DNA from 4 places in the Luteibacter sahnii genome. Region 1 is predicted to be linked to each of the others. Evidence: predicted binding sites of a transcription regulator. Region 1 holds the regulator's gene; each other region holds the start of a gene.
The links. Region 1 encodes sigma-54, which starts transcription at its own class of promoters, with help from an activator protein. Its sites were predicted from a motif close to TGGCACGNGCNTTGC; they were not measured.
Positions count from the first base shown of each region.

Region 2: a site for sigma-54 is predicted at 1,284-1,298, ahead of flgB (flagellar basal body rod protein FlgB). Genes of this name have one in related genera too.
Region 3: a site for sigma-54 is predicted at 1,338-1,352, ahead of PI246_RS02300 (flagellar basal body-associated FliL family protein). Genes of this name have one in related genera too.
Region 4: a site for sigma-54 is predicted at 1,071-1,085, ahead of glnA (type I glutamate--ammonia ligase). Genes of this name have one in related genera too.

Region 1 is NZ_JAQLOK010000001.1:198,328-200,527, reverse strand. It holds gene PI246_RS00920 (RNA polymerase factor sigma-54) at 39-1,517, shown strand; gene hpf (ribosome hibernation-promoting factor, HPF/YfiA family) at 1,642-1,989, shown strand; gene hprK (HPr(Ser) kinase/phosphatase) at 2,110-2,200, shown strand, end outside.
Region 2 is NZ_JAQLOK010000001.1:456,654-458,853, reverse strand. It holds gene PI246_RS02190 (flagellar hook assembly protein FlgD) at 1-405, opposite strand, end outside; gene flgC (flagellar basal body rod protein FlgC) at 415-828, opposite strand; gene flgB (flagellar basal body rod protein FlgB) at 825-1,244, opposite strand; gene PI246_RS02175 (chemotaxis protein) at 1,417-2,200, opposite strand, start outside.
Region 3 is NZ_JAQLOK010000001.1:480,203-482,402, reverse strand. It holds gene fliM (flagellar motor switch protein FliM) at 1-764, opposite strand, end outside; gene PI246_RS02300 (flagellar basal body-associated FliL family protein) at 781-1,278, opposite strand; gene PI246_RS02295 (flagellar hook-length control protein FliK) at 1,407-2,200, opposite strand, start outside.
Region 4 is NZ_JAQLOK010000003.1:76,245-78,444, reverse strand. It holds gene glnA (type I glutamate--ammonia ligase) at 1-1,035, opposite strand, end outside; gene PI246_RS10740 (hypothetical protein) at 1,202-1,801, opposite strand; gene acpA (acid phosphatase) at 2,135-2,200, shown strand, end outside.

The DNA of each region.
Region 1 (2,200 bases):
GGGGGTAGGATGAGTTCGGCATCCCGAGCAACAACGGCATGAAACCCGGACTTCAGTTTCGCCTCAACCAGCAGCTGACGCTGACGCCACAGCTGCAGCAGGCCATCCGCCTGCTGCAGCTGTCCCAGCTCGAGCTCGAAGCGGAACTCCGCCAGATCGCGGAAGGCAACCCGTTGCTCGAATTCGCCGAAGATGCCGAATCCGAGCCCGACACGGTCGAGGCCGAAGCCTTCCCCGAACCGGATTTTCCCCTCCGCGACGAAGCCCCCGCCAAGGCATCGAAGGAGGAAGACAACGCCACCGCGCCGTCCGAAGACCTCACGCCCGATTGGGACGACGATCGCTTTCCGGGCGAAGCAGGCGACTACGCCGGCGCGCCCGCGCGCGGCAGCGGCGGTGACGACGAGAGCCTCGAGCCCCAGAACGCCGCGCACGAGAGCCTCCAGCAACACCTGGAATGGCAGCTCAACCTGTCGCAGTTTTCAGCACGCGACCACGCCATCGCCATGGCGATCATTCACGCGCTCGACGAAGATGGCTACCTGCGCGACGGCATCGAGGCCGTCGCCTCGGCGCTTCCCGCCGTGCTGCGGGCTAACCATGAAGAAATCGACGCCGTGCGCCAGCGCGTGCAGCGCTTCGATCCCACCGGCGTGGCCAGCCTCGACCTTCGCGACTGCCTCGCCTGCCAGCTCACCCAGTTCGGCGCGGACACCCCGCATCGCGACCTCGCCCTGCGCGTGGTCAACGAAGAGCTCGAACTGCTCGCCCGCAACGACGTCGGTCGCATCGCACGCAAGCTCAAGGCGCCCGAAGAGGAGGTCACGGCCGCCGCCGCGCTGATCCGCAGCCTCGATCCCCGTCCCGGCGCGGCGCTCGACGCCACGCCCGTGGAGTACGTGGCCCCGGACGTCTACGCCCGCCGCGAAAACGGGCGGTGGAAGGTCAGCCTCAATCCCGATGCGCAGCCCCGGCTAGGGCTTAACCAGCACTATTGCAGCCTCATCGCCCGCGCCCGCGGCGACGACGCCACCTGGATGAAAGGCCAGTTGCAGGAAGCCCGCTGGCTGCTCAAGAGCCTCCAATCGCGGGCGGAGACGCTCACCAAGGTGGCCGAGGCGATCGTTCGCCGACAGAGCGCCTTTCTCGACTACGGCCCGGAAGCCATGCACCCGCTGGTGCTGCGCGAGGTCGCCGAAGAAGTCGGCATGCACGAATCCACCATCTCCCGCGTGACCACGCGCAAGTACATGCACACACCGCGCGGCACGTTCGAACTCAAGCACTTTTTCTCCAGCGGCGTCGCGACCGAAGACGGCGGCAGCGCCTCGGCCACCGCGATCCAGGCCATGCTGCGCAAACTGATCCTCGCCGAGGATCCGCGTCGCCCGCTGTCCGACCAGGCGCTGGCCGAAGAGCTTCATCGACGCGGCATTCAGGTCGCCCGCCGTACGGTGGCCAAGTACCGCGAGGCGCTGCGCATTCCCAGTTCGAGCGAGCGCGTGCGGGCCGGTTGAGCCGACACGGAACCACCACGGAGGTCTGACGGTCTCACCGACATGGTTTTGAAGGTCGCGGCATCCCCGCCACGACCGTCCCCGCCGCCCCGCAGGCGGCACCCTCAGCAAGAAGGAGGCGTCAATGCAAATCCAGATCAGCGGCCAGCACATCCAGATCACCCCCGCCCTGCGCGAGCGCGTGGAGCAGCAAATCGGCCGCTTCGAACGCCTTTTCGACAACATCACCGGACTGGACGTCGTGCTCAGCGTCGACAAAGCCGAGCACAAGGCCGGCGGCACCCTGCACTGTTCCGGCACCCGCCTCCACGCCGAGGGCCACGCCCGCCTCCAGGACGGCACGATCAGCGACCGCATGTACGCCGCGATCGACGAAATGGTCACCAAGCTGGCCGACCAGCTCAGGAAGCACAAGGAAAAACTCAAGGATCACCACAACGCCGAGGTCCGCGAGGCGCGCACCGCAGGCTGATCCGGCCCGGCGTACCCCGATCCGCCCGCTCCGGGCGGACCGACGCCACGCTTGATGGCACAATACCCCTCAACCGGCGCCGTCGTGCGCCGGTTTTCGTCTTCCCCAGGGGAACCTCGCGTGGACCGGCTGACCGCCAGACAACTTTTCGACGGCGTGCATGAGCGCATGGCCCTGCGCTGGATCGCCGGCATGCGCGGCGAGTCGCGCG
Region 2 (2,200 bases), 260 kb from region 1:
CACGACGTTGCCGCCCGCGTCCTTGATCTGCACGTTGACGATGGTGCCGGAGCTGGGCACGTTCACCGCGCCGCTCATCGTGCCGCCCTGCAGCTTGGCCGCGGAGGACGGCACCAGCACGTCGTGGCCGACCATCGCCGATGCGCGCACGAACTGGTCGCCGGACAGGTTGGACGCCAGCGAGTCGAACGACTGCTGTAACTGCTGCGTGGCGGCCACCTGCGAGAACTGCGCCATCTGCGCCACCATCTGGGTGGAGTCCATGGGCTTGGTCGGGTCCTGGTTGGTCATCTGGGTGACCATGAGCTTCAGGAAATCCGACTGCGAAAGCGTCTGCTGCTGCAGCTGGTTCGAGGTGGAGGTACTGGAGCCGAACGTGTTGGTAGCGACGGAGTCGACAGCCATGGGGAATCCTTATTTGCCGAGGTCCAGCGTCTTCTGCATGAGCTGCTTGGCGCTGTTCATGACTTCGACGTTGTTCTGGTAGGAGCGCGACGCGGAGATCATGTTGACCAGCTCGTCGACCGGGTTGACGTTGCTCGAATACACGTAGCCGTTGGTGTCGGCCATCGGGTTACCGGGCTCGTAGCGGGACTGCACGGGCGCCTGGCTCTCGGTGACGCCGAGGGTGCGCACGCCTTCGTTTTCCATCTGGCCGTCGACCTGGCGCTGCACCGCCGCGAACATCGGTTGCCGCGCGCGATAGGCCGTGGCCTCGCTGCCGGACACGCTGTCGGCGTTGGCCATGTTGCTGGCGGTGGTGTTCAGGCGCGCGGACTGCGCGGCCATGCCGGAACCGGCGACGTCGAAGATCTTCAGGAGGCTCATGAGCTGCTACCCGTGATGGCCATACGCATGGCGTGGATCTGGGCCGTCATGAAGCTCAACGAGGCCTGGTAGTGGATGGCGTTGCTGGCGAACTGCGCCTGCTCCACCTGGGTGTCCACGGTGTTGCCATCCATCGACGGCTGGGTTTCCTGGCGATACGCCAGCTGGTTGGCCTCGGCCAGCGCCACGGCGGGGTTGCCACCGATGTGCCCTGCCTCGGTGGCGGTCATCGACAGGCGATCGCCGTCCATCGCACCGGTGGCGGCGGACATCGCCTTGCGGAAATCGAGGTCGCGGGCGAGGAAGCCCGGGGTGTCGGCATTGGCGAGGTTCGACGAAATGACCTCGGCACGGCGCTGCCACAGGCCGAGGGCCTGGGCATGCACGCCGAACAGCGGATCCTTGGAGTCGATCATGGGCACGGGCCCTCTCGTTGACTTGGCCCGAGGGGCTCAGCAAGAGGCGTGCCACGGTGGAAAGCGCAATGCGAAACGGCGCCGTGGCGCCGTTTTCAGAAGGAACATGGGCGATGGCGGCGGAATTCCGTCGCCCGCCGGAGACGATCCGGCGACGGTGGGCCGTCGCGCGTCAGGCGGGCAGCAGTTCCATGACGGCCGTGGCGAGCACGTCCGGCTGGAACTTGGCGATGAAGCGATCCGCTCCCACGCGGGCCACCATCGCCTCATTGAATACACCACTCAGGGAACTGTGCAGCAGCACCTTGAGGTGGCGCAGCTGGGGCTCGTCGCGAATGGCGCGGGTCATCGCGTAGCCGTCCATCGTCGGCATCTCGATATCGGACACCACCAGGGCCACGCGCTCGGCCGCCGGGCCGGCCACCAGCTGGCGCAGGCGCTCCAGGCCTTCGGAACCGTCCTTCGCCACCACGCATTCGAGTTCCAGCTTGCGGAACAGGTCGACGATCTGTTTGCGGGCAACCGCCGAGTCGTCGACGACCAGCACGCGCCGATTGGCGATCGACTGCCCATGGGCCGCCTTCTGCACGCGGTCGGATACCTCGACCGCCCGCGGGTCGACGCTGGACAGCACCTGCTCGACGTCGACGATGGCGACGAGGTCACCGTCCAGGCGCGTCACCGCGTTCACGCGGGGGCCGTAGCCCAGGGCGGCGGGCGGCGCCGCCATCTGGGCGCCGTCGACGTGCACGATGCGGTCCACGTCGGACACCAGGAATCCCTGCACCGACAGGTTGAACTCGGTGACGATCAGGTGCGCGCCATCCACGCCGGCCAGCGGCGGGTACCCCATCGCAGCGGCGAGGTCCACCACCGGAATGGTATGGCCGCGGTAGTCGAAACTGCCCGCCACCAGCTCGTGCATGCTCGGCATGCGCTCCAGGCGCGGCCGGCGA
Region 3 (2,200 bases), 280 kb from region 1:
TCGAGGATTTCCTCGTGCAGGTTCTGGATCCAGCGTTCGTCCCGTTCGGCGCGGTCGCTCTGTACGCCGGCGTCGAGCAGCTCGCGGATCGGTTCCACCATCGAATACGGCAGGGTGAGATGCACTTCGCCGCCGCCACCGTCCAGTTCAATGTGGAAACGCGAAACCACCACGGTTTCCGTCGGGCTGACGATGTTGGCGAACTGCGGGTTGATCTCGGAATTGAGAAACTCGAACTGCATCTTCAGCACGGGTGCCCAGGCTTCGGCCATCGCGCCGAACGCTTCCTGGAGCACGATCTGGATGACGCGGTTTTCGGTGGGCGTGAAATCCCGGCCTTCGATGCGGGCGTGGTAGCGCCCGTCGCCGCCGAAGAAGTTGTCGATGACGGTGAACACCAGGCGCGGCTCGAACACCATCAACGCCGTGCCGCGCAGCGGCTTGATGCGGATGAGGTTGAGGTTGCTCGGCACGGCCAGCGAATGCACGTACTCGTTGAACTTGGTCATCTTCACGCCAAGCACCGAGACCTCGCACGACTTGCGCAGCACGTTGAACAGGTTGGCGCGGAAGTAGCGCGCGAAACGGTCGTTGACCATTTCCAGCGTCGGCAGGCGGCCGCGGACGATGCGGTCCTGCTGGGTGAAGTCGTAATCGAGGACCGAACCGGGCTCGACCGGTTCGTCGAGATCGGTCTCGACCGCACCGCCTTCCACGCCCGCCAGCAGGGCATCGATTTCTTCCTGGGTGAGGATGTCGCTCATCGACGGAGTTCCCGCGTCACTGCATGATGAAGCTGGTGAAATACAGGGCGTCGATGCCCGGCTTGCCGATCTTCTGCTTGAGGATGCGCTGCACCTCGGCGAGCGCCGCAGCCTGCAACTTCTGCTTGCCCTTCACGTCCGACAGCGACTTCACGTCCTGTGCGGAGAACAGCATGAGCAGCGCGTTACGGATTTCCGGATCCGCCTCTTTGACAGCGGCGATCGCCTCGGGATCGTGCGACATGACGTTGACACCCACCTGGAGGAAACGCAGGGCGGTGTCGTCCTGGAAATTGACGACGAAGGCCGGGTCCATCTGCAGGTAGATCGCCGGCTTGGCCTTTTCGGCTTCGGCCGCCGTGGGCGCGCCTTTGCCATGGCCGCCCTTGAGCAGCACGAACGCACCGCCACCGCCGGCGGCGAGTACCACGATGGCGCCGATGATCAGGAGCTTCGCCTTGCCCTTCTTCTTCGGTTCGGGGGCGGCGTCGGCGGTGTTGGGATCGGCGGCCATGCAGGTAAAACCTCTTCGATACGGATGACGGGGCGGGACTGTACCCTGTCTACGTTAAAGCAAGTGGCATGCCATGCATCGACGATGGTTTTTTGACGCGTGACGACGCCTCGTCACGCGAGGAGGCGTCAGGCCACCTCGTCGAGCAGCCCACGCGATACCGGCGACGTGGCCACCACGGATGCCGTCGGCGCCGCGTCGGCCGAACCAGCGGCCTCGCCGCGCGCCGACGACGCGCCTCCGTCGCCGCCCTGCCCCGCCTGGCGCTGGCCGACGTCGGCCTGGCCGAGTTCGAGGCCGTGATGGGCGAGCATGGCATCGAGCTGGGACAGCGTCTGCTGCACGGCATGCACCGCCGCCGGATGCTGCGCCATGATCGCGACGTTGACCTTGCCGCCATCGAGGTTGACGCGCACGTCCATGGAGCCGAGCTCTTCCGGATGCAGCTTGATCTGCGCTTCCTTGATCTGGCCCGCGCCCATCCAGGCGATCTGCTCGCCGAGTTCCTGGGCGAAGTGCGGCGAGGTTGCCGGCTGGGTAGCCTGCCACTGCGGCACCGCCGCCACGTTCGTGCTCGACAGGTGCAACGGCGGCATGGGCGAACCCTGCATCAGGTCGGTCGCGCTTCGGGTGTCCGCTTTGTCGCGTATCGCGTCGGTAGCCTGGGCGGCGAGCAACGACGTGAACACGTTCGGCGGCGCCACGGCCGTCGCGTCCGTCGTGGCATGGAGGCCCAGGGACGCCAGGAACCCGTCTTTCGCCCCGGTCGCCGCCGCGTCGGTGCCCAGCGGCGGCAGATCGCCCAGGCTAGTGGCAGTCGCGCCGACGGCCGCACCGGCGGCATGGCCGAGTGCATCGGCCGGCGTGGTCGATGGCGCGGTGGGGGTCTTGGGCGCCACGCCGATCAGGGCGAGCACCGCGC
Region 4 (2,200 bases), on a different contig from region 1:
GCACGACGCGGAGCGGTTGCGCGCCGAATAGGCCAGCATCACCGGCGCCTCGAAACCCGGCACCAGGCGCTTGTAGCTGTTGGTGGTGGAGTTGGCGAACGCGTTGATCGCCTTGGCGTGCTTGAAGATGCCGCCGATGTACCACAGCGCCGTCTGCGACAGGCCGCCGTAGAGGTCGCCGGCGAAGAGGTTCTCGCCGTTCTTGGACAGCGACTGGTGCACGTGCATGCCCGAGCCGTTGTCGCCGACGATGGGCTTGGGCATGAAGGTGACGGTCTTGCCGGCCTGGTGGGCGACGTTCTTGATGACGTACTTCATGGTCATCAGTTCGTCGGCCTTCTTCACCAGCGTGTTGAAGCGGGTGCCGATCTCGCACTGGCCGGCGTTGGCCACTTCATGGTGGTGCACTTCGACCACCTGGCCCAGCGACTCCAGCACCTTGCACATGTCGGCGCGCAGGTCGCCAAGGCTGTCTACCGGCGACACCGGGAAGTAGCCGCCCTTCACGCCCGGGCGATGGCCCGTGTTGGTGCCGTCGTACTTGTAGCGCGACGACCAGGCGGCCTCTTCGGAGTTGATCTCGTAGAACACGCGGCCCATGTCGTTCTGCCAGCGGATCGAGTCGAAGATGAAGAACTCCGGCTCCGGACCGAAAAAGGCCGTGTCGGCGATGCCGGTCGACTTCAGGAACGCTTCGCCGCGCTTGGCGATCGAGCGCGGGTCGCGTCCGTAGGCCTGCATGGTGCTCGGCTCGAGCACGTCGCAATGCAGGATCAGCTGCTTGTGCGCGCTGAACGGATCCAGGTGCGCCGTTTCCGGGTCGGGCATGAGCACCATGTCCGACTCGTTGATGCCCTTCCAGCCCGGAATCGACGAGCCGTCGAACATCTTGCCGTCCTCGAAGGTGCCCTCGTCGATGGCGTGGGCCGGGAAGGTCACGTGGTGGTGCTTGCCGAGCATGTCGGCGAAGCGCAGGTCGACGAACTCGATGCTCTCGTCCTGGATGAGGTTCAGCACTTTCGAAACGGCGGACATACGGACCTCGATTGGGTATGGGCTGGATGCGTAAAGCAATCGTCATGCCACCGCTTTGCCTCGAAGCGAGGGAGCAAGGACGAGCCCCTTCAGCATAATCCGGGTCGTTCTAGCTTGCCGCTTAGCACCATGATGGTGCAATGCGGTTCGCACTGCACCAATTCGTTCATTGGCCCTGGCTACCGAACGGAATCCACGCCCCGCCATCATCCGCTTTCGGTGCCGCCGGTATCGAAGCCGGCGTGGGCGTGGGCGTGGGCGTGGGCGACACGATCGTGCCCGGAAGTCCCGCGGCCGAGCCAGCGCCAGCCCGGGCGGCCACCGCAGGCGACCCGATGCAGGACACGAAATTCGGGTCCTTGAACGCCAGTTCAATATTGTCCTTCAGGAGCTCATTGAGCGCGCCGAACGGGTTCACGAACTTGGTGCTGCGGCGAGCAAGTTTTTTCTGCGAATGGAAGCACGGCTTCGGGCCGTCACCGTCCACCACGTAGGTCACGGCGAGCGTCCAGTCGACGTTGTAGCCCAGATCGTCGATCACAAAATCGTCGATGGTGCCGTGAACCAGTGGACCGCTACCTGACACGTCGATGCCGACGAATCGCGACTCGGTGAACACCGCTTTTTCGAAATACTCGTGAACCGGCTTCTCGAGCATGACGTTTCCAAGCGGCGCCGTGTTGCGGATCTGGTTGGGCTTTATCTTTCCGCTCTTGGCCGGCGCATAGTCGAAGGTGCCGACTCTTTCGTAACCCTTCACCGACATGGTGGAGCTCGGCGCGTAATTGACCGTAGCCGGTCCAGCGCAACCGCCAAGCGCGATGCAGCCCCCTATCAGGGCCACTCTTAGACGCATCATCCGTTTTCCCCTGTTTTTCCCACTGAGCCGTCCGTAGGGACGGGTAACCGCCTGTCACGGAAGCCGGCAACGTCATCGTGGCCGTCGGCGTCCATGCCCCTGATGTCGGAGCGTTTATCCTTCAATCGGCGCCATGATGCACACCCGCCCATGCCGTCGCAATCGACCACATGGCTAACGTGGATTTCGTTTAACCTGACCGGCCTTGGACATGCTCGTCCTCGACGTTTCTTTCGACCCATGACAAAAAATTACGAAGACGACACGCCTGACGCAGGGCGCCGCCGCCTCCTTGGCGGCATGGCC